Regions from separate parts of the Rossellomorea sp. RS05 genome, predicted to be linked through region 2. Evidence: riboswitches for the same ligand, from Rfam matches in the RefSeq annotation. Region 2 holds a riboswitch; each other region holds the start of a gene.
The links. Region 2 has a riboswitch for cyclic di-AMP ahead of ABJ225_RS20615 (cation:dicarboxylate symporter family transporter). Riboswitches for the same ligand answer to the same signal wherever they lie in the genome.
Positions count from the first base shown of each region.

Region 1: it holds a riboswitch for cyclic di-AMP, as region 2 does, so the genes downstream of both, ABJ225_RS13880 (potassium channel family protein) here and ABJ225_RS20615 (cation:dicarboxylate symporter family transporter) in region 2, are expected to answer to the same signal.
Region 3: it holds a riboswitch for cyclic di-AMP, as region 2 does, so the genes downstream of both, kdpF (K(+)-transporting ATPase subunit F) here and ABJ225_RS20615 (cation:dicarboxylate symporter family transporter) in region 2, are expected to answer to the same signal.

Region 1 is NZ_JBDKWY010000005.1:44,717-52,910, forward strand. It holds gene ABJ225_RS13865 (hypothetical protein) at 1-216, shown strand, start outside; gene ABJ225_RS13870 (dicarboxylate/amino acid:cation symporter) at 1,000-2,217, opposite strand; gene ABJ225_RS13875 (DUF1206 domain-containing protein) at 2,259-3,095, opposite strand; cyclic di-AMP (ydaO/yuaA leader) riboswitch at 3,288-3,418, shown strand; gene ABJ225_RS13880 (potassium channel family protein) at 3,583-4,239, shown strand; gene ABJ225_RS13885 (TrkH family potassium uptake protein) at 4,242-5,564, shown strand; gene serC (3-phosphoserine/phosphohydroxythreonine transaminase) at 5,759-6,847, shown strand; gene ABJ225_RS13895 (phosphoglycerate dehydrogenase) at 6,834-8,009, shown strand; gene ABJ225_RS13900 (HD domain-containing protein) at 8,153-8,194, shown strand, end outside.
Region 2 is NZ_JBDKWY010000012.1:7,520-15,713, reverse strand. It holds gene ABJ225_RS20640 (M20/M25/M40 family metallo-hydrolase) at 1-490, opposite strand, end outside; gene ABJ225_RS20635 (GntR family transcriptional regulator) at 505-1,155, opposite strand; gene ABJ225_RS20630 (FAD-binding oxidoreductase) at 1,347-2,639, shown strand; gene galU (UTP--glucose-1-phosphate uridylyltransferase GalU) at 2,720-3,598, shown strand; gene ABJ225_RS20620 (serine O-acetyltransferase) at 3,631-4,200, opposite strand; gene ABJ225_RS20615 (cation:dicarboxylate symporter family transporter) at 4,310-5,569, opposite strand; cyclic di-AMP (ydaO/yuaA leader) riboswitch at 5,655-5,793, opposite strand; gene ABJ225_RS20610 (SGNH/GDSL hydrolase family protein) at 6,003-6,797, opposite strand; gene ABJ225_RS20605 (sigma-70 family RNA polymerase sigma factor) at 7,091-7,579, shown strand; gene ABJ225_RS20600 (PrsW family intramembrane metalloprotease) at 7,674-8,126, opposite strand.
Region 3 is NZ_JBDKWY010000005.1:204,937-213,130, reverse strand. It holds gene kdpC (potassium-transporting ATPase subunit KdpC) at 1-570, opposite strand; gene kdpB (potassium-transporting ATPase subunit KdpB) at 595-2,679, opposite strand; gene kdpA (potassium-transporting ATPase subunit KdpA) at 2,696-4,330, opposite strand; gene kdpF (K(+)-transporting ATPase subunit F) at 4,380-4,448, opposite strand; cyclic di-AMP (ydaO/yuaA leader) riboswitch at 4,838-4,974, opposite strand; gene ABJ225_RS14705 (Na-translocating system protein MpsC family protein) at 5,208-5,573, shown strand; gene wrbA (NAD(P)H:quinone oxidoreductase) at 5,613-6,275, opposite strand; gene ABJ225_RS14695 (flavin reductase family protein) at 6,309-6,902, opposite strand; gene ABJ225_RS14690 (ring-cleaving dioxygenase) at 6,919-7,857, opposite strand.

The DNA.
Region 1 (8,194 bases), on a different contig from region 2:
GGCTTCGCCTGCAGGGTCTCAAACTTGCCTCTATTCCCGCGGGAGTCGGCCGTCCTTTGCTGCACTGCACTGTTTGGTGGTAGCTTGATTCAGTTCTCCACCTATAAGGGTTTTGGAGAGGGATACCTTTACCCCATCCAGCATTTATGGGGGAGTGAAAAGAGGGGCGCGTTCCGTTTCGCTGCGGGAGCCCGCTTTCCACGGGGCGTGCGGTGAGCCTCCTCATGCTTGCGGGGTCTCACCCTGCCCGCTTTTTCCCGTTGGAGTCGGTCTCCCTCCGCTACACTGCACTACGTGATGGTAGTCAGAGGGAGTTCTCTGCTTAAGGGAGTTGGTGACATGATAGTGCTATCTTCATTCCCATCCAGCAGGTAGAGGGTGGAGTAAAAAGAGAGGATTGTTAAGTATCGCTGCACTATGAAATAAACCCAAAGTCTAAGATTCCTTTATCCCTAATCCCGAACCAAAGAGTGGATTGAAGCGAAAGGCGCCTGACTCCAGCGGAAAAGAAGGAGTGGCAAGACCCCGCAGGCACGAGGAGGCTTGACGCCCTTCCCGCAGGAAAGCAGGCGTCTGCAGCGAAAAGGAACGGTCCCAAACCTCAGCACACTATCATGAAGGAAACCGGTTTGGGTAACGGATAGTGTCCCCTCGAATGACCAATCAGAAGAAATCAAAACTCACATCATCTCGAACCAAAGAGTAAATTGCAACGGAAGACGCCTGACTCCAGCGGAAAAGAAGGAGTGGCAAGACCCAGCAGGCACGAGGAGGCTTGACGCCCTTCCCGCGGGAAAGCAGGCGTCTGCAGCGAAAAGGAACGGTCCCATACACAAGCAGGCAACAAATAAGAATCACGGTTAAAACTAGGGGGATGAAAGGTGTTCCCCACTTTCCAATCAACTCTGATACCTGTGTAGTAGAAAACAATATCCACCCCAATCTCCTCACTTTTATCCCCACGAAAAAGGCTGTCGCACACAACGACAGCCTCTTTCGCTAATTCTTTCTACCACTCAACCGATGAATGATCGAAGTTCCTGCAAGGTCACCGGTGATGTTGATGGCCGTGCAGCCCATGCCGACAAGGGCATCGATGGCGGTCAGGAGGGCAACGGCTTCCATGGGAAGGCCGATTTGGGTGAACACCGTGGCAATCATGAGGATGCCAGCTCCCGGTACGCCTGCCGTTCCAATGGAGGCAAGGGTTCCGACGACCACGACGAGAGCCATATCTGTCAGGCTCAACGGGTCACCGACGACGTTTGCGGCGAAGACCGCGGATACTGCAATGCGGATCGCGGCACCATCCATGTTGATTGTCGCCCCGAGGGGAAGGCTTAATCCATAGAGGCTTTTAGGAATCCCCATCTCCCTGGCTGCCTGAAGAGATAAAGGCAGGGTGCCGGTGCTGCTTTGTGTCACAAAGGCCGTGATCATGGGAGTGCGTGCCTTTGAATAAAACGAAAGGGGGTTGATTTTGACCATGATCATGGCAACGGTGTAGAGAAACAGCTGGACGATGAGTGCGATATACAGGACCATGATCATGTTGCCGAGGGATAGGAGTGTCCCCGCACCCTGTTCTCCAACCGTTTTGGCCATGATGGCGAAAATGCCGATAGGGAGATAGTGCAGGATCGCCTTCATGATGGCGAGACTCGCTTCATTGAGTCCCTGGATGACTTTGAATACGTGCTCCCCCAGTTCACCATATTCTTTCGTGGAACGCAAATAGGAGATGGCGGTCCCGAACACGATGGCAGTGAAGATGATCCCCAACAGGTTAAGCTCTGTGAAAGCTTTTATGATATTGTCTGGAATGATCGACAGGAAGACGCTTTTCAAGCCCGGATCATCGGGAACATCGAATGACTGGGATTGGTCGAGCTCCATTCCGGTCCCTGGTTGGAAGATGCTCGCGACAGCCAACCCCACGATGATGGCGAAGGCGGATGTAAGAAGATAGTAAAGGAACACTTTGCTCCCCGTTTTCCCGAGTTCCTTGATGCTTGTTTGGTTCACACCTGTCATGAGTGTGAAGAGGATAAGGGGGATGATCAGGAACGACAGGAGATTGATAAGGATGTCCCCCAGGATGGAAATGGAGGCGGCACGCTCTCCGAAGGTCACGCCTGCTATGACCCCGAGGATCAGGGCTACGGTGATTTTCGTGATCAGGGATATGCTCTTGTATTTCGTCCATAATGTCTTCATAGTTAATACCTCTTCTCAAATAAAAAAGCCCGGGGATGGGCTTAGAATATGCTTAAATGTCGATTCTTCCCTCTGAGGATCTCAAAGACCCCGTAGAGGAACAGTCCAGCTGCTACGATGGCGAGCAGCCATTGTCCAAAAGGCTGCTGGGCAATTTCGGATAGTGCCCCGTCCAGTCCCTTGGTTTTATCAGGATCAGCCGTGATGGCGGTACGGATGAAGAAGTAGCCTACGAGAAGGAATACGATGCCTCGGGCAGTGAGGCCGATTTTTCCTGTCCTTTTGCTGAATTTCCACTCGTGCTTTGACATGCTGCCTTTCTTGAACTGCTTCGCGAATTTTTCTGTATATGCAGAGTACAGTTCGTGAAGGGCGAATCCGATGATGGCCAGCCCAACGATGCCCACGATCCACTGACCGAAAGGCTGGGATAGGAGCTTTGCAGACATGGTCTGCTCGGAACTGGAGCCGCCTTTGGCGTGAAGGGCGATGGCGATGGCATTGAAGCCGAGGATCCCGTAAGCGGCACCCGTGAAGATGTGGGTCATCCTCCGCACGATGGATTTTCCCTGGTCCCCGTGGTATTCGGGATCGGTAATAGCTTGGATGAGGCTCCAGATGACCACACCGAGAAGTCCGATGCCGACGATCCACAATAATACCTCACCGAAAGGCTTTGATGCAATGGCTGCGAAGGCCCCGTTCGAGTCGGATGTGCTGCCGCCCACTCCGAATGCCGCCATGACGGCGAGGGCGCCGATCAGCATGTAGACGAGCCCCCTTGATATGAATCCTATGCGGGCGAACCCCCTGATCCAGGGTTTGATATCCTTTGAATTGTCCTTACCGGAAGGCAGGACCGATGTAATGTCAGCCATGGCTACTTCTTCCCTTCAGTTTGCATTTTATAAGCAATATTCCCCAAACACAGGGTTCGAAACCATTGATGGAGCAAGTAAATGATGGTGGTTCATCCATATCTCATTTTCCGCGAAAAAAAGACTAAAATAGTTATAGACAACGAATGGGTCTAGGAGTAATATATCTATCATCAAAGCTGGTTGCTTTTGATCATATCATCGCTTAATTCTTTACAGAAGCGGGGGACCCGAGTTCATACAGGGGTGAATCCTTTTAAGGTAGGGCTGCTTCCATGGCCCGAATCCGTCAGCTAACCTCGTAAGCGTAAATGGGAGTGAATGAACCTTGGAATCGCATTGACGATGACCACAGGCTTAGTTCCTGCGGTCTTTTTTGTGCCGTCATTTTTTGAATCAGCACGATTTATCATGGAAGATGAATGAACAAGTAGAAAACAACAAAAGATACGAAAATATCAGTAACGTTCAGTTGGAGGAGTACATCATGAAGAAGCAATTCGCCGTTATCGGCCTTGGGAAATTCGGGGGGAACCTGGTGGAGGAATTGAGCAAGCTTGATACAGAGGTACTGGCAATCGATCTGCACGAAGAGGTCGTTCAGCGCTACGCGGATGTGGCGACACACGCCGTCCAGGCCAACGCCATGGATGAGTCCGTTTTGAGGTCCCTGGGACTACGTAACTTCGATCACGTGATTGTTTCATTCGGGGAAAGCGTGGAGGCGAGCATCCTGACTACACTGCTTCTGAAAGAGCTGGGTGTCAAGGAGGTCTGGGTGAAGGCCTCAAATGCGTATCATCAAAAGGTGCTTGAAAGGATCGGTGCCGATAAGGTCATCCATCCTGAACGGGATATGGCGAAGAAAATCGCTCACCATATGACATCGGAGAAAATCATCGATTACATCGAGCTTTCTAAGGAGCACAGCATCGTAGAGGTCAGGGCTTCGTCTAAAGTCGCAAACCTCACGCTCATGGACCTGGATGTCCGGGCACGGTATGGATGCAATATCATTGCCATCCATCGGGGGGATGAAGTCATTGTCTCACCTAGCGCCGACGATACGGTTGAACTGGAAGATCTATTGATTGTCATCGGACATAATCGTGATATCAATCGATTCGAAAAAGAAGGGGTATAACCATGAGATACAGGGTCATTCATTTAAGTCCACCGCAGCTGCTGGTGGCGGTCTTCGCCTTTTTCATCATGGTGGGAATGGCTCTGTTGAAGCTTCCCATATCGACGACTGAGCCAATCACGTGGCTCGAAGCCCTTTTTACCACAACTTCAGCCATGACGGTGACGGGGCTTGCCGTTGTCGATACCGGCTCCGTCTACACCGTTTTCGGCCAAATTGTCGTCATGTGCCTCATACAGCTTGGGGGACTGGGCATCATGTCGTTCGCCGTCCTTATCGTCATGATGCTCGGGAAGAAGATCGGATTCAAGGAAAGGCTGTTGCTGCAACAGTCGTTGAATCAGACCTCTGTTGGCGGGGTGATCATGCTCGTGAGATACCTTTTCATCTTTTCCTTGCTGGTGGAGGGGATTGGAATGATGTTCCTTGCCACTCAGTGGGTGCCCCGATACGGGTGGTCAGAAGGCTTGTTTTACAGCCTTTTTCACTCTGTTTCCGCTTTTAATAATGCCGGTTTCGGTCTGTGGCCGGATAACATGATGCGATTTGTAGGAAATCCCGTCATCACATTCGCACTATCCTCCCTTTTCATTATCGGTGGGATTGGGTTCACCGTTTTGGTGGACGGGTGGAAATCCCGTACCTTCAAAAAGCTGTCCCTTCACTCGAAGATCATGATCCTAGGTACGCTTTTGATCAATGTCGCGGCAACGATCATCATCTTCGTCTTGGAGTATAACAACCCGGGTACACTCGGCCCCCTTTCTCTTGGTGATAAAGGGTTGGCTTCCTACTTTCAGGCTGTGACACCTAGGACGGCAGGGTTCAATACGCTTGATTATGGAGAGATGGAAAGTCCGACAATCTTCTTTACAGTCTTTCTTATGTTTATCGGAGCAGGGAGCGCCTCTACAGGCGGGGGGATCAAGCTTACGACATTCCTGATGATCCTTCTCGCGGTCGGTGCCTTCTTGAGGGATAAAAAAGAAGTAAAGATCTTCCGGCGCTCCATTGATCAATCGGTCATCCTGAAATCCCTTGCGATCTCCACGCTTAGCGTCCTTTTGGTGGTAGGGTCCCTGTTCATTCTTACCATCTCGGAAAAAGGAGCGGATTTCCTCACGCTACTATTTGAAGTGGTATCGGCTTTCGGAACCGTGGGCTTGTCCATGAACTTCAGTCCGGAGTTGAGTACCGTCGGGAAGTGGGTCATCATCTTCGTCATGTTCGCAGGGAAGATGGGTCCGTTGACACTCGCCTACTCCCTCTCACGGCCGGGTAAAGAGAAGATTCGCTATCCAAAAGAAGATATATTGACAGGATAAGGCAGCTTTTGCTGTCTTATTTTTTTATGGTTAAGTGATTATTCCAAAAACAATAAGAACCCAACGATATTTGCGCTATTTCTTAAAATCTTACTTCGTAAGCGTTTTCTTCGTTCGTCAGGGTTGTTGACGGATACCGTGTTTCTTCTTATACTTTGGGAAAATTCTGAACGAATGTGCAGGTGATGTTTTTGTTGAAGCAAGTGTTCAATTTTTCTGCAGGTCCAGCGGTTCTTCCCCGTCCAGTATTGGAAAAAGTACAAAAAGAATTATTGAACTACAGCGGGACTGGCATGTCTGTCATGGAGTTGAGTCATCGTTCCGGTCCGTTCGAAGAAATCATCCAGGGTGCTGAAGCCTTGCTGAGGGAGCTTATGGACATTCCTGAAGAGTATGAAGTTCTTTTTCTTCAAGGAGGCGCCTCTCTGCAGTTTTCCATGATCCCGATGAATCTTCTTGGGGAACATGGTGTCGCTGACTACATTGTGACGGGAAGCTGGTCTAAGAAAGCCGTCAAGGAAGCGGGAAAAATCGGAACCATACATCAGATAGAGTCACCGGGAGACATTCCTGCTTATACGAAAGAAGATTTCTCTCCAGAGGCATCGTACGTCCACATCACGTCCAACAATACAATAGAAGGTACGAGGTACGCCTCTTATCCCGAAACAGGCGGGATTCCCCTCGTGGCGGATATGTCATCCCATATCCTCTCGGAACCGATAGACGTGTCTTCGTTCGGTTTGATTTATGCGGGGGCCCAGAAAAACCTTGGTCCATCCGGGGTGACCGTTGCCATCGTCCGCAAGGATCTCATCGGAAAAGCACCGGAGACATGCCCGACCATGTTGAAGTACGAAACGTATGTGGAGAACGGATCCATGTTCAATACACCTCCTACATTCGCTATCTATGTGCTTAAGCTCGTGCTTGAGTGGGTGAAGGAAAACGGTGGTGTTGCAGGCATGGAGGCACTAAACCGGGAAAAAGCGGGATTGCTCTATAGCTGTATCGATGAATCCAGTCTGTTCTCCAACCCTGTTCCGGAAGCGAGCCGTTCCTTGATGAACATCCCGTTCACCACGGCCAGTGATGAAGTGAACAAGCTCTTCCTGGAACAGGCGAAACGGCGCGGATTCGAGTTCCTGAAAGGTCATCGTTCCGTTGGCGGAATGCGGGCTAGCCTCTATAACGCCATGCCCCTTGAAGGAGTCAGGGCACTGGTAGATTTCATGAAAGAATTCGAAGCAGACCAAGGAGGAACATCACATGTTGACCATTAATACATTCAATGCCATCAGTCAAAGAGGTTTGTCCCTTATTGAAGAAGATTTGAATTATTATCTGAACGGAAGCGGCGATCCCGATGGCATTCTTGTGAGATCCAAGAATCTCCATGGCTTCGAGTTTCCCGAATCTGTGAAAGCCATCGCCAGAGCAGGTGCCGGTGTGAATAATATCCCCATCGACGAGTGTACGGAAAAAGGGATTGTCGTGTTCAATACACCTGGTGCCAATGCCAATGCGGTGAAAGAACTTGTCCTTGCCAATCTCATTGCTTCATCTAGGAATCTTTTTTCCGCAGTAGGATGGGCACAAACCCTCCAGGAACATGGGGATGATGTGGCAGCTGTGGTGGAAGCAAAGAAGAAGGAGTTTGTCGGAAGTGAGATCAAAGGTAAGAAGCTGGGCGTTGTCGGGCTTGGTGCCATCGGTGTCCTCGTTGCTAATGATGCACTGGCACTGGGAATGGACGTAGTTGCGTATGATCCGTTCATTTCAGTGGATGCGGCCTGGAGGCTTTCGCGCGATGTCAACCGTGCCATGCACATCGATGAAGTATGGGCGGAGTGCGATTTCGTTACCCTCCACATCCCCCTGACCGATAAGACGAATCGTTTGGTGAACGGATCGAGCTTCAACAAGATGAAAGAAGGGATGACCATCCTGAACTTCTCACGTGGTGAGCTTGTGGATGAAAGTACCCTCGGGCAGGCGCTCGAGTCTGGCACGGTGGGTAAATATGTGACCGACTTCCCTAATCCCCGGGTCCTCTCGATGAAGAATGTCGTCCCGGTTCCCCATCTTGGGGCTTCAACGGTGGAATCGGAAGAGAACTGTGCCGTCATGGCGACAAAGCAGCTAAAGACCTACCTTGAAACCGGGAATATCAAGCATGCCGTGAATCTTCCTGATGTCGAACTCCCATATAGCGGGAAGATGAGACTCACCGTCATGCACAAAAATATCCCGAACATGGTTGGCCAGATCACGACGGCCCTTTCCGGGTTTGCTGTCAACATTGCCGATATGATCAATCGAAGCAAGGCTACATGGGCCTACACGATGATCGATCTTGACCACGTCCTGACGGAAGAAGAGCAGGCGGGACTGAAGCAGAAGATTGAAGGCATAGAAGGGGTCGTATCGGTCAGACTGATTTAATATGGAATCAACAAATCCTTCCTTGCACCGTGTAAGGGGGATTTGTTTTATATTCAGGTGAGCGGGGAAGTCTATGGCTAAGGGCTTCTGCCATTGGCAATACATCCGAATCATCATAGAATGCCTTAGAAAGGAGAATCGAAATGGGGATCCATCATTATTTTAAAAGTCTATCAGACCTCGAG
Region 2 (8,194 bases):
ACAGGACCAGATTCACAGGCCACCCTTCCTCTGCCGCTTTCTCGATGATCGCCATATGGACGGCAAGCCCCGCCTTCATGTCCATCGTACCGCGTCCCCACAGGAACGTGCCTGCTTCAAGATCCTTCTTCGCTTCGGGATGAAGTTCGGACGCGTATTGAGGAAGCTCTTTGGTGAGAGCCTCTGGATTGAATGCAAGTGCTTCGAGCACCCCGTATTCTTCCGTACTCACCGTATCGAAATGACTGATGAGGACGATGGTCTTCTTTGCTTGCGGATGCTTATAAAGGGCCGTCAGGAATGAACGCCCAAGATCGGTTTCCCCAAGCTTCAGCTGCTGTGGATGCTCGGTAAAATACGGAATGCTCTTCATTTTTTCCATCAGCTTCCTCGGGAATTCGATTTCCCCTTCCGTTAACGTCCTGCTGTGCCAGCTGACGAGCTCACAAAGCAGTGCTCGCAATGCTTCCGGCGTTTGCCACTGTGCCATGACCCTTCCCCCTTTTATCGATCTTCTCTATAGTATCCCTGCATACGCTGTCTGATCTGAGTCATATGATGACGCATTTGCCTTTTCGCTGACTCCCGGTCCCCGACCTTGAGGAAACGGACGAGGTGAACATGCTCTTCGTAGGCTTCCATCGCACTCATCCTGAGCCTGCCCGACAATCCGAGGAAGGCACGGTTCACTCCCGTATTGGATGCTTTGATCATGTCCTTCAGCTTCGGATTCGGATTCGGTGCTGCCAACAGGAGATGGAAGCGCCGGTCAAGGTCAATGAACTCATCGTATCGGTCCTCGAGTATCGCACGGTGCTGCGCTTCCAGATTGTCGTCTAGTTCACCCATAAGGCTGTCATCCAGTTCCGGAATCACCTCGAGATTATATACTTCGAGAAGCTCCCTGATCTCCAGATGCTGCAGCCCATCCTCCTCGGTGAAGGAAGCGACAACGGCGATCTTCGCATCTGAAATCGTCACCAGCCCTTCGCCAGCAAGTTTCCTCAGCGCTTCCCTGATCGGCGTCCGGCTGATTCCATATTCTTCGGCAAGCCTTTTCTCCGGAAGCTCATCCCCCGAGGACAGCTCTCCTGAAAGAATCTGCTTCCTTAAGAGCTGGAATGCCTGACCTGCCAGTGTTTTTTTAATGATCAAACCCTTCCCCCCTTGTTTGAATCATTCCCGGTATACCGTATACATGTATCGTACGGTATGATACCCTACCTGTAAATAGACTTTTTTGAAAATTAGTAAAACGAGGAAGGTGTCAGCCCATTAATCCCCAATGGATCAGTGAGTTAATAGAAGAAATTGGAACAGACGGTGTAACCATCAACGAAACCGCCTTGCTGCAGCATAGCCACGATGAGTCCCATCATCCCGGGGTCAGCCCGGATGTAGTCGTTTCCCCGGAAAATACGAAAGGAGTAGTGGCTATTCTCCGAACCGCATCCCGGTACGGGATCCCCGTGACCCCATACGGAGCGGGATCCGGATTGGACGGAGGCGCTATCCCGCTCCACAACGGAATTTCCCTCGATTTCACCCGGATGGACCGCATCCTCCATTTCAGCCCCGAAGATATGAGCGTTACCGTTCAGCCAGGCATTACCCGCCTTGCCCTGAACAAACAGATCAACCGCCATGGTCTCCACTTCCCCATCGACCCGGGAGCCGATGCAAGCATCGGCGGCATGACTGCAACGAACGCAAGCGGGACCACCGCCGTCCGCTACGGATCCATGAGGGATCAGGTGCTCGACCTTGAAGTTGTTTTGGCTGACGGCAGGGTCATCCATACCGGCAGCCGTGCCAAAAAATCATCCAGCGGCTATCACCTCAATGGCCTCTTTACAGGATCGGAAGGAACCCTCGGCATCATCACCGGCATCACCCTGAAGCTCCATGGTATGCCGGAGCATAGGATTGCAGCCCGCTGTACGTTTCCTTCTCCGAAGGCCTGTGCAGAAGCAGCCCACCTGATCCTCATGAGCGGGATCCCCGTCCAGCGGATCGAGCTAGTAGACTCCGAAAGCATCCGTCAGGTGAATGCATACGGACAATATGCATTTCCCGAGGAGCATTCCCTTTTCTTCGAATTTGCCGGAACGAAGGGCGGCGTGGAGGAAGAAGCAAGTCTCGCAGAAGAGCTGATGAAGGACGCGGGATGCAGCCACTGGGAACGAGCTGCGGGATCGAAAGAGAGAAGCGAAATCTGGCGGGCAAGACATGAGCTTTCCTACGCCTTCAGCCATATTCCAGGGAAGAAGATGCTCGGCTCCGATGTGTGCGTTCCACTCTCACATTTGGCCGATCTTGTCGTCCATGCCCGGACCCTCATCGAAGGCAGCGGACTTCTCGGAGGCGTCTTTGGACATGTCGGGGACGGTAACTTCCACACAAGCATCGTCTATGACCCGAAGAAACCCAATGAACGCGAAAGAGCCCTTCATATCAATGAAGAGCTCGTACTCAAAGCCCTCGGATCAGGAGGAACCTGCACCGGAGAGCACGGAGTCGGCATCGGGAAGAAAAAATATCAGGTGCAGGAGCACGGAGAAGCTGCGGCGGTCATGACATCCTTCAAGCAACTCCTCGATCCTGAAGGGATCCTGAACCCGGGGAAAATCTTCGACTGACCCTCCCCCGGAACATCCAACGTCATATCTCTGATCCGATTCTGATAAGATAAGAGAAAAAGAGGAGGAGGCTGAGAGGGTTGAAAAATGTCACGAAAGTCATCATACCCGCTGCGGGTCTCGGGACCCGGTTCCTTCCGGCGACGAAAGCACAGCCCAAAGAAATGCTCCCCATCGTCGACAAGCCGACGATCCAATACATCATCGAAGAAGCCGTTTCTTCCGGCATCACGGATATCATCATCATTACCGGTCGGGGAAAAAGAAGCATCGAAGATCACTTCGACAAATCCTATGAACTGGAATCCACCCTCGCCGATAAAGGAAAGTGGGAGGAGCTAGAAGAGATACAGTCGATCTCGAACTTGGCAAACATCCATTATATCAGGCAGAAGGAGCCACTCGGACTCGGGCATGCCGTCCTGTGTGCCCGCTCGTTCATCGGGGATTCCCCTTTTGCCGTCATGCTTGGCGATGACCTCATCGACTCCAAGGTTCCGTGCCTGCAGCAGCTCATCAGCTCGTACGATGAGCTGGGAGGTCCCATCCTCGGGGTCCAGCGCATCGACCACGACGAAACCGGAAAATATGGGATTGTCCAAACAGATCCGCAAACCGCGCGTTCAGGCTGCCACATCGTCGACGGGCTAATCGAGAAACCGGACCCTTCCCATGCCCCATCAGATCTTGCCATCATGGGCCGCTACATCCTCACCCCCGAGATCTTCTCCTACCTCGAAGACCTCGGACCCGGAGCAGGAGGCGAATACCAGCTCACCGACGCCATCCATCACTATAGTAGGAACCACCCGGTCTATGCCCAGGAATTCGACGGGGAGCGATATGACATCGGCGATAAGTTCGGATTTATACGGGCCACAATTGATTTTGCGTTGAAGCGGGATGGACTTGGTGAGGAACTGCGCACCTATCTTGACGACATTACAAACCGCAAGTAAAAATACCAGAGTCGATTCTGCCTCTGGTTTTCCTATACGCTCATACTCCTCAAAGAATGCGCCACCTCTACCTTTCCCACCGGTCTGGCAGGCGCTCCCGCAACGATTACATCCGGCTGTATATCCTTTGTCACGACTGAATTTGCCCCGACTGACACATTATCCCCAATGATGACGGGACCGGCCACGACGGCCCCCGTGAAGATGGTCACATTATCACCGATAATCGGCTTGATTTGACCATTCCGCTCCTGGTCCCTACCCCCGATCGTGACATTTTGGAACACCTCGAAATTCGCCCCGGCCTTCACTTTCGTTCCTATCACCACTCCAACCGAGTGGGCAATGCGGAAGCTGGGACCGATTTCGGCACCGTAGGAAATCTCGGCACCATAGAAAATGATCCCTGCCGACCGGAGGATCCTGGGAATGAGCGGCACCCGCTTTACATGAAGGGCGTGCCCGATCCGGTACATGACGACCAGCCAAAAGGTTGAAGCGTTGAAGAAGCTGATGATCAATCCTTTCGGGGATAACCCATATGCCCTGTAGTCTGATTTGATCAAATGGAACATGCGGTCCACATCCTTCTCCTTTTTCATCCAGTCTAGCCCCTGGATATGAAGGGAATATGGAAGAGATATTAGGGATTTGTAAAGAATCCATAACAAAAAACCTCCGCTCAATTGATTCCTGAGCGGAGGTTTTTTCCTAACCAGCCTTCATGACTTCATTTCCATGATCTGCGTCATACTGCCCTTCTGATTTGGACATGACGATAGCGGCAAGGGTGTTTCCTGTTAAGTTGACGACGGTACGGGCCATATCCATGATCCTGTCGACCCCTGCGATGAAGGCAAGGCCTTCTGCTGGCACCCCGATGGTACCAAGGGTGGCAAGGAGGACGACGAAGGATGTACCAGGTACAGCAGCCATCCCTTTTGATGTCACCATAAGGACAAGGATGAGGGTGATCTGCTGCATGATGGAAAGGTCGATGCCGTAGACCTGCGCGAGGAACAGGGCAGCGATGGCCTGATACAGGACCGATCCATCAAGGTTGAAGGTGTACCCGATCGGTACGACGAAGGATACGATGGCCTTCGGGCAGCCCATCTTCTCAAGCTTCTCCATGACGCGTGGAAGGACGGTCTCGGAGCTTGATGTACTGAAGGCGAGTAGAAGCTCATCCTTCAAGTATTTGAGTAAGGTGAAGATATTCACTCCGGCCCATTTGGCCACCAGCCCCAACACGACGATGAGGAAGAAGATCAAGGCCGCATAGACGAGGCCGACGAGCTTTCCGAGTGATACAAGGGAATCAATCCCGAATTTCGAAACGGTTACCCCGATCAGGGCGAACACGCCGAGTGGTGCAACCTTCATGACCATGTTCACAACGTGGAACATGGCGTGGGACACGGCGTCAAAGAATTTAATGACCGGTTTCCCACGTTCACCGATGGCTGCCACTCCAAGTCCGAATAGCACGGAGAAGAAGATGATCGCCAGCATATCCCCTTCCACGATGGATTGGAAGAAGTTTGTCGGAACGATATGCAGGAAGGTTTCTGCAATGGATTTGTCTTGCTGACTTTCAGAAGTATCAACATAGGATTGGATGTCTGTTTTCTCCACAGACCCAAGATTGACGTGGCTTCCAGGATGGAACACGTTCGCCAGGATGATTCCGAGGATGATGGCGACGGTCGTGATGACCTCGAAATAGATGATCGTCTTTGCCCCGAGGCGACCGAACGCCTTTCCATTCCCGGTGCCTGCCACTCCTACGATGAGAGTGGAGATGACGATCGGAATGACGATCATTTTAATCAAGCGAAGGAAAAGGTCTCCCAACGGCTGGAGATACGTAGCAACACGCGGGTCATTAAACCAGATGACCCCGACAAGGATACCCAGGATCAACCCGACGAAGATCTGGGTGGCTAAACCGAAACGAATTTTTTTCATAGATGGTCCCCCTCTTGGATGATGTGCGTAAAGCAAAAAAGACCGTTCTTAAGAAAGAACAGCCTTTTGGTTGAAAAATAAAGGTTCTTTCTCTCAACTGGCATACGGAGTTAACTGTCGGATTCGGGATTGAGAGTTCCCTACCTAGTAAAAGGATGCACCCCAAGGTATCGAAATACCACTTGCATGATTCCTCCGCTCGATCGATTAAGCCATACTATTTAATTGTAGTGGTGACTTTATTATCCTAAAAAAGTTTTATTTTAGAAGTCTACAAAATATAATATACATCCTCAAACAATACACTGTCAAATGTTTTTTAAATAAAGATATTTCAGAAAAGTTATTTATTAGAAATTTTAACTTTTACAGGGTAAACCACACATCGAAAGATCTATTTTAAGCAAGAAAATAAACCCGGCGTATGCCAGGTTCAATTGGACTTATCCACAAAATAATCCACCATAAAGGAGGACCACACTTCATTCCCTTCTTTATTCGGAAGTTCCTTCTTTGTCACCTGGGATTCAACGTCATTCCAAGCCTTCCAATGATCTATGTATGGATAGTGATGATCCTTGGCATACTCCCTCAGCTTCTTCTCTTCCAATGGATAGTAGTGCGCATCAGGAATCGGGTTGGAGGGCTGCAGAAGGATTATGACATCAGGATTCGCCTTCTTGAACGTATCCAGGATGGAAGATAGATTCTTCAGCCTTTCCTTCATATCGATGTGACTATTATCCGCCAGAAGAAACGGTTCCAAAAGGAGGAGGTCTGGCTTTTCTTTTGCCAACGGAAGATGAAGTCCTTCCTTCATCACCTCTCCGGATGTCTTTCCTCCGATTTCATGAATTGAGATAGATAGAAGTTCTTCTCCATACTCTTTCGTCAATGCCTTTTTCACTGTATCCGGCCATGCTCCTTCTTCATCCGACGTCGAGGATGACCCAGCGATCATCATGTGTACAGGTTTCCCTTGGGCCTCTTTTTCCCTGAAGAGCGGTTGAACATCACGGGGCAACCCATTGATCCGGTCCAACACCTGCAGCCGGTGCCTTTCGTTTTCTGCCTTCTTCTCTGCTTCCGCCTTCTCTACTTCCAGCACTTCCTGATGGGAGGCGTAGGCCGAAGCCTGCACTTCTCTCACCTCTCCTTCCCAGTGATACTTCCCCCCGATCACAACCGATGAGGTCAGCAGACCCAACATGACCAATCCTATTTTCATTCACTCGTCCCTCCAATCTATGAACTCTATCATAAAGGAAAGAAGTGGCAATATTTGTATATCCGTGTAGATAACCGAACCATAAATTCTGACAAATTCATAGATCAATTTTCATTTTTCTTAAATTAACAGAAAACTTGAGGTTTTCTTAAAAGAAACTTCCATTATCCACAGGTCCAAGCAGCTTTATCCCCTGATGTAGAGATGATTAGGTCTTTTGTCACCCATCCTTTTCTCCCTTACTGTGGATATACCGGGAAAACAGAGCGGCGCCTGCTCAAAAGGAATAGGAAATGGAACCATTTGAACTCGTCCATGAACAGTACAGCCAGATGATCCACAAAATCATCCACACCCTGCGCATCTACAAGAATCATGATGACTATTACCAGACCGGCTTGATCGCCCTCTGGGAGGCATACGGAAAATTTGACTCTTCTAAAGGAACGTTCACATCCTTCGCTTATTCCTATATCAGGGGACGGATCCTGACTGAGTTGAAGAGGGAAGCGAGGGAAGAAGAGCGCGGAGTCGAACTGGAGGAAGGAGCAACGGAAGCCGGCGGTGACGACCTGGATACTCTCGCGTTGGAAACCCTCCTTTCCTACTGCGGGAACCTTACGCTCAATCAAAAGAAGTGGGTCATCTCTCATTCTCTCCACATGCTCTCGATCAGCGAAATCGCCGAGCTGGAAGGTGTGTCGCCCGAGGCTGTGAAGAAGTGGCGAAAAGGGGCAAAGGAAAGGATCCGGCAGGCCATTTTTAATCAAACGTTTGTTTAAAGTGGATAACCTGTTGATAAACCGGTGATCATGATCTCAAACACTCGTTTAATAGAACAAAAAAGAAGGATGACCACAATCGTCATCCTTCTTCTTAAAACGTCAATCCATCTTTTTTGCTTTTCGCGTCAAGTCCGGCACCGATGGCGATGCCAATTGAAATCCCCAAGGTGAACCCATACACCATATTCTCGAGGAATCCCAGGCCAATCAGCATCCCGAAGGTCAGACCAAGGGGCATGAATACACCGATATAGTAGTTTTGGGGCACCACCTTATGAACCTTGTGGACATGATTCAGCAGCTTGTTCAGCACTTTCCTATGTGAACGAACATCCGATTTTTCAAGTTCAGGCAATCTTGCTCTCAATCTCTTATACTCTTCTCCAAGCTCCATCAGCCCCGATTCACACTCATCGCAAGGTTCCAGATCGGCCATCCTGTTCAGGAGGCGCTCCTCCTTTTCGAGGTCGAGCTTTCGGCTCATTCCCTGGCCGGCATCATTCTTGAAAGCATGGAGATGTTTCCTTACTTCTTCGACGTGCACGTGCATCCTCTCCCTAAAGCCATTCATACCAGATTATACCGCTCAGGGCGGGTCAGGTCAAAAGGGAT
Region 3 (8,194 bases), on a different contig from region 2:
TCATTCCTTTTTCAGTGCCAGGTTCAACAAGAGCACGTTCACCCGCCTCTCTCCCAGGAACCCCAACTCTCTTCCTTCTGTGTGATCTTCTATCAGCTCTTTGAGCCTGCTTTTGGATATGGATGTAGCACCCGCAATACGATCAACCTGGGCCAGGGCCGCTTCCGGACTGATATGAGGGTCAAGGCCCGATCCGGAATCGGTCATAAGATCCATCGGGACTTGATCGAGCGGCACGCTTGGATTCTCCTTCTTCCATTCTTGCAGGGTTCCCTCTACACGCTTGATCAGTTCCGGATTGGAAGGAGCATAGTTGTTGGAGCCCGATGCCGCTGCATCATATTCAATAGCCGATACCCTGCCGTGAAACAATCCGGGATCTTGAACGTTTTGTCCGATGAGCGCAGAGCCAACCGGGTGGCCGTTTTCATAAATCAGGCTTCCATTCGCCCTTTCAGGCATCAAGAGTTGGGAAATCCCCGTCGCGGCAAGGGGATAAAGCAGCCCCCCAAGGATCATCGTCATGATGCTGACCCGGATGATCGGGCCAGCCAATCGTTGTTCTACCATTTTTCACGCCTTCTTCCGAATAGATTAGATTACAAGGGACATCATCAAGTCGATTACTTTTATTCCGGCAAATGGGGCCAGCATCCCACCGATTCCATAGATCAGCAGATTCCGTCTCAACAGGATATCCGAGCGCACCGGCTTATACGCCACCCCTTTCATGGCCAAGGGCACGAGAAGGGGAATGATGATGGCATTGAAGATCAGGGCTGACAGGATGGCTGCGACGGGAGACGATAGCTTCATGATATTCAGTGCTTCCATCTCTGGGATGGCCGTCATGAACATGGCCGGGATGATGGCAAAATATTTGGCCACATCATTGGCGATGCTGAAGGTCGTCAAGGCTCCCCTTGTCATGAGCAGCTGTTTGCCGATGGAAACCACCTCGATGATCTTCGTCGGGTCAGAGTCCAGATCCACCATATTGGCCGCTTCTTTCGCCGCCGTGGTCCCGCTGTTCATGGCGAGTCCGACATCGGCCTGGGCGAGGGCAGGCGCATCATTCGTCCCGTCCCCGGTCATGGCAACCAGCTTGCCCTGTGACTGTTCAAACCGGATCACCTCGATCTTATCTTCCGGTTTACACTCGGCAACGAACTCATCCACTCCCGCTTCCCTGGCAATCGTTGCCGCCGTCAGCGGGTTATCACCTGTACACATCACAGTCTTGATCCCCATCTTCCTCAGCTGCTCGAATCGCTCCTTCATACCAGGCTTCACGGTATCTTTCAAATAGATCAGTCCGTAAATCCGATCATCCATGGCAACGGCAAGGGGAGTCCCGCCTTCCCCGGCTATGGCTGTCGATTTCGCCTCCAAATCGGCTGGAATGGATCCACCTTGGGCTTTCACCCAGGCCTTCACCGCATCGACTGCTCCTTTTCTTACCCTTCGACCGTCAGGAAGATCCAACCCGCTCATCCTCGTCTCAGCCTTGAAGTCGATGAATGTACCACCTGTGACCTCGGGGATGACGACTCCTCTTCCCTTCAAGAGCTCCAGCACCGACCGTCCCTCGGGCGTCTCGTCTTTCAGGGAACTCATTCCTGCCCAGTAAGGAAGCTCTTCTTCCCCTTCCCCAGCCGGAATGATATCACTTGCCATCCGGTTCCCGAATGTGATCGTCCCTGTTTTATCAAGGATGATCGTGTTGATATCCCCGGCTGCTTCCACCGCCTTACCGGACATGGCCAGCACATTGAACTGTGTGACCCGGTCCATCCCGGCGATTCCGATGGCCGATAACAGCCCGCCGATCGTCGTCGGGATCAGGCATACGAGCAGGGCAATGAGGACTTCGGTATCTATCTGGAACCCAAGGTAGTTCGTGAAGAACGGGAGGGTCATCACCACGAACAGGAAGATCAATGTCAAACTGGTCAGGACGGTATTCAAGGCAATTTCATTCGGTGTTTTTTGACGCTCGGCCCCTTCCACAAGGGAAATCATCCGGTCCAGGAAGGATTCTCCCGGGTTGCTCGTAATCCGGATGGTGATGCTATCACTGACAACCCTCGTTCCTCCCGTCACGGAGTTGAAGTCCCCTCCTGCTTCCTTCATCACGGGAGCTGACTCCCCGGTAATGGCGGATTCATCCACCGATGCGATGCCTTTGATCACTTCTCCGTCCCCCGGTATCCATTCCCCCTGGGATACGATGACAATATCGTCGACTTTCAGTTTGTCAGAAGGCATGTGGCGGATCGATCCGTCCTTCATCCTGACGTTAGCGATCATATCCTGCTTGGACTTCTTCAATGCCCCGGCCTGGGCCTTCCCCCTCCCTTCGGCCAAAGCCTCGGCAAAGTTGGCAAACAATACCGTAAAAAGCAGGATGAGTGCGACCGAGAGAGAGAACCATATTCCCGTCCCTCCTGGGCTTTGTGGTAAAAACACCTGGATGAAGGAGATGAAGAACCCGATTTCCACTACGAACATGATGGGATTCTTGACCATCCTTCTAGGGTCCAGCTTCATGATTGATTCTTTAAGTGCGTTCCATAGTAACGATGAGCCCTTGCTATTCTTTTCAACAGAAGGCGACGGCACCTCTCTTGCCGGTGAGATGATGTCCTCCTCCTGATCCTTCAACAAATGGTTTCCCATTTCTTATCCCTCCAGCTTATAGTGTTAAATATTCTGCAACAGGTCCCAGCACGAGGACCGGAAAAAACGTCAGCGCTCCCACGATCATGATCGTCCCCACGAAGATGGTGCCGAATAGGGGAGAATCTGTACGGAAGGTTCCGATGCTTTCCGGAACAAGCCGCTTCTTGGCCAGGGATGCAGCGACAGCGAGCATGGTAATGACTCCGAAGTACCGCCCGATGAACATGACGATCCCCGTGGAAATGTTCCAAAATGGCGTGGCATCCCCCAGGCCTTCAAACCCTGATCCATTGTTGGCAGCAGACGACGTGAATTCATACATGACTTGCGTCAGTCCGTGGAACCCTTGATTGGAGATGGCATCCGTCCCTGCATGAACATAAAGGGCGATGGCCGATGCACCAAGTATGAGGAGCGGTTGGATCAGCATGGTGACGGCTATGAGCTTCATCTCGCTGGCTTCGATCTTCTTACCAAGGAACTCCGGAGTCCTGCCCATCATCAATCCCGATAGGAAAACGGCGATCAGGACATACATGATGACATTGAGGAACCCGGCACCCACACCACCGAATACGGCATTGAGGAGCATATTGGACAGAGCCAGCATCCCGCTCAAAGGCGTAAGCGTATCATGCATGGTATTGACCGCACCCGTCTCTGAAGCCGTCGTCACCATGGCATACAGGATCGACTCCCCGGGACCAAACCGTACTTCCTTCCCTTCCATGCTCGCCCCATGGATCCCGAGAGCATTCAATTCCGGGTTCCCATGGGATTCCGCCACCATGGCCAGAGAGAGCATGACAACGAACATCATCATCATCGAGACGAATAAGAGACGCCCTTGTTTCTCATTCCCGATCATCCTTCCATACGCGAAGGGAATCGCCGTAGGCAGAAGGAACATCAAAAGGATTTGGAGCATATTGCTGAACGACCCCGGATTCTCAAAAGGATGAGCCGAGTTGACTCCGAAGAATCCACCACCGTTGTTCCCGAGCTCCTTGATTGATAAGAATGAGCCTACGGGACCCCGTGCTATCTCCTGACTCCCACCATCCACGGTCTGCACGGTAACAGATGGTGAAAGCGTCTGTGGTACCCCAAGTGCCACGAAGATCAAGCCGGTGATGAACGCGAGGGGCAATAGCACCCTGGTGATGGAACGGATGAAATCAACGAAGAAATTCCCCGCCCCCTTTCCGGCTAACAACCGGATAAAGGCCATCACCCCGCTCAACGCGGTTGCAGGTGCCGCGAACATCATGAAGAGAACGCCCGCCATCTGGGCGAGATACGACAAACCGGTTTCACCGCTGTAGTGTTGAAGATTGGTATTCGTCATGAAGCTGATGGCCGTATTAAAAGCAAGGGACGCATCCATCCCTTTGATCCCTGCCGGATTCAGGGGAAGTACCCCCTGAAGTCTGAAAACCAGGTACACAAGCGCGATCATGAATACGTTCGTCAGAAGCAGGGAAGCAGCATACCTCTTCCAAGTCTGATTGATCGCCCGGACACCACCGAGCCGGAAGAGGATGTTCTCTGCCGGGAGGAATACCCGGTCAAGGCGCGTCCGCTCCGTATTGAATGCCTGTGCAAGATAGAGCCCTACAGGCTTTGCCAATAGAATGACAATGAACATGATAAGTACAACTGAACCAATCGTGGAAACCACTTTCCTTCACCCCATATCAAAATTTCTCTGGATTTAGCAACACATAACACAGATAGACCACCAGGATCAGAGCGATCGCCAACATCATCATTTCTCTTCATCCTTTCCCGGTTCTGCAATGGATCCGGACCATTTCAAGAGCCCTGCCATCGCCATGGTAAGCAAGCCCATCATGACCATCATCCACAGATCCCCCATCTTGATTCCTCCTTTACTTTTTGGCCCAGACCGAAAAAAATAGACCAACGCACACTTCTTCCCCATGTGAAAATCATGAACATGATCTTCATAGAATTGGAGAAAAAGCACACATTGGTCTACTTAATGCCCAGCAGGCTTCATGCCTTCTTTGCATTCTGTCTTCCACGTATTCTTTTTCGTATAGGCATAATAAAAAGACCTACATACACAGGCTGCCCCTCACGTCACAGATGTCTGCAACAAGAGATGCCCCCTGATTAAGGCGGTCTTGTGGACCTCCTTCGCTTTAGCCGACGAAGTTAGCTGACGGGTAGGATGGCGAAAGAGTTTTCTCATCCCTTCTACACAGTAGAATTAACCCCAAAAAATTGGTTCCTCCGCTCTCTTTCGAGATTAGGCCGGTTGATGCTGTTGTTTATGAAATTGATATTACTCCGAGTTCATTCCGTTGTAAACGAGCAAAAACCTGATAAAACAGTCAAATTCAATCAATACAATAAAAATAACTTCATTTTACTCCCTATTACTCACCCATTCTCATTATTTCTATTCTTTTAAAACATAAAAAATAGGATTGACTTCCCCTACCTTATGGACGTACGATTGTCGTTGAAAAGACGCACGCGGAATTCAGGAGGATCATATGGCAACGAAAAAACGATTAGAGGCCGAGCTGAGCGAAGCCTTCATCAAGCTCCAAAGGGAATTGATCGGGAGGGGACCACAGGAGACGAGGACCTACATCGTCGAAGATATGGTGATCGCACGATTCAAGGGCGTCCTCACCGTAGAAGAAAAGCATCTGGTGGAACATGATAATGGACGGAAGCTCGTGAAGCAGATGAGGCAGATCCTCCGGGAGATGTACGGGGAAAAATTCGAAGCCGTCGTGGAAAAGCTGACGAACTGCCACGTCCTTACAAGTCATAGCGATATCAGCACCAGGTCCGGTGAAAGGATCGAAGTGTTCGTCCTTGACCGGAACCTCGAGAAAGAACTGACTCAATAAAAAAAGCCGCAGGGAACGATCCCTGCGGCTGATTCTGCGTTATTGGTTACCTTGCTTGACCCAGCCAGCGACGGTGACGGTACGTTTTGCCTGATGCTTCACGGCAGGCTCCACGTTTTCGACCATATTGCCTTCCTGGTCGACGGTCACACTCGTACCGTATGGGTTTCCTCCTGTTGTAAAGAGAACAGGATCTGTGTATCCAGGGGATGCCACGATTGCTCCCCAGTGGTGCATCGTCGTGTATAGAGACAGGATGGTTTGCTCCTGGCCTCCATGTGGATTCTGGGCTGATGTCATGGCGCTGACCACTTTGTTGGCAAGCTTCCCGTTGAACCACAGTCCACCAGTCGTATCGATGAACTGTTTCACCTGTCCGGGCACGTTCCCGAAGCGGGTCGGGATGCTGAAGATGATGGCGTCGGCCCATTCAAGATCGGCAAGCGTCACTTCCGGAACATCTTTCGTTGCCTCCACATGTGCTTTCCAAGCTGGATTGGATTCAATGGCACCTTGTGGCGCTGTTTCAGGCACCTTCAGTACTTTCACTTCTGCGCCGGCTTCCTTCGCCCCTTCTTCTGCCCATTGGGCCATCTTGTAGTTGGTACCTGTTGAACTATAATAAATCACTGCTACTTTTACGTTTTCCATCGTTGTTTCCTCCTTTTGTTGTGTTCCGAATAGTTTACTGAAAAATCCCATGTTCATTCTCCTCTGACTCTAGATGTGCTTCCTTCAGTCCGGTCGTTTGATTGTGAAGGTTTCACCGACCCTGGCATAGTCATTCCCCGCCAGACGGCTGACAGCCTGGAGCTTCTCCTTATCGATACGGCCTTTTTCATACAGGTCCTCGCGGATATGGAACTTGACAATCCGACCGATGACAAGATCGGCTCCCCCGGCAGTGACGATCTGCTCCAGCACGCATTCCATCCGTACTTTCGTTTCCTCGACACCTGGGACCCCCACCACCTCACTCTGGATCGGGGTTAATCCGGCAAGCTCCACTTCACTCTCATCCGGCTTCAAGCTGGCTGCCGTTTCATTGATCTTGCTTACGTTGCCTTCATCCACGATGTGGACGACAAATTCCTTTGTTTGTGCGATATTCCTTGCTGTATCCTTCTGTTCACCCGCTTTGCGCTGGACGGCAATGGATACCATCGGCGGGTCCGCCGAAACGACATTGAAGAAGGAAAATGGTGCTCCGTTCACCGTTCCTGACGGCGACTGGGATGTCACGAATGCAATCGGCCTCGGGATGATGCTTCCGATGAGGAACTTGTAGTTATCCTTGGCCGATAGCTGCGATGGATCAATGGAAATCAATGAAATCACTCCCCGATTATTCTAGCTCTTTCACTTCGATCGGGATCAGGGCCTGCTCAATCCTGTCCCTGTGCCCTTCATACTGCTCAGGCAGCATGAGCTTCTCTCCCATTGTTTCCACCGTTTCATCATGCGCAAACCCTGGTGGGTCCGTCGCGATCTCAAAGAGGATTTCTCCATGCTCACGGAAGTAGATCGCGTTGAAGTAGTTTCGGTCCTTCACTTCAGTGACGCCATAGCCGCTTTCGCCGACAAGGCGCTGCCATTGGAGCTGGTCTTGGTCATCTTCCGCCCGCCATGCGATATGGTGGACCGTCCCCACTCCAGAGCGTCCACGGCCGACGGAGGTTTTCTTCACGTCGATGAGGTTTCCGATGTCAGCCGTAGATCGGAAGCGGATATAGTCTCCTTCCTCGCCTACCTTCTCAAGACCCATCACCTGCTCCAGCAATTCAGCCGTTTTTTCAGGGCGTGCAGATAGAAGGATGGCTCCACCGAACCCTTTGATGGCGACGTCGGAAGATACCCCTCCGAACGACCAGCCGTTGTTCTCCCCGCCTTCTCGCTCCACGATTTCCAGATGAAGGCCGTGTGGATCATCGAACGTCAGATACGTTTCGCCGAAACGCTGTGATTCTTTTGCCTCAATGTTGAACGTCTTCAGGCGCTCTTTCCAAAATGCCAGGCTTTCTGCTGGTACGGCATAGGTGGTGACACCTACTTGCCCATCGCCGATCACTCCTTGGCGTGCTCCTGCCCATGGGAAGAAGGTGATGATGGTTCCTGGACTTCCGCCTTCGTCTCCGAAGTAAAGATGATAGGTGCCCGGGTCGTCGAAGTTGACGGTTTGTTTGACGAGGCGAAGTCCGAGGACGCCTGCATAGAAGTCGATGTTTTCCTGTGGATGGCCGACGATGGCGGTGATGTGGTGGATTCCAGCTGTTCGTTTTTGCATGGTGGATCTCCCCTTTGGTTCGGAATGGTTTATATGAATTTTTTGTTGTGAAGTTCATGGTGGATAGATTCGTCCGTTCGTGTTCGCTGCGGGGTGCCGCTTTCCGCGGGGCGGGCGGTGAGCCGCATCGGCTGCGCCTGCTGGGTCTCACCTGCCCGCCTTTCCCGCAGGAGTCGGCACCCCTCCGCTACCACTCACTTTTCGTTGAAATGAAGAGAATGTGTTCATAACAGACTTGATGGGTGTAACTCATTCAAAAACGATTTCTGATTTCTTTTCTGAAATGATCCTGCTCATTCCTTCCACTCTTTCGCAACTGAGATGATACCCAGAGTGC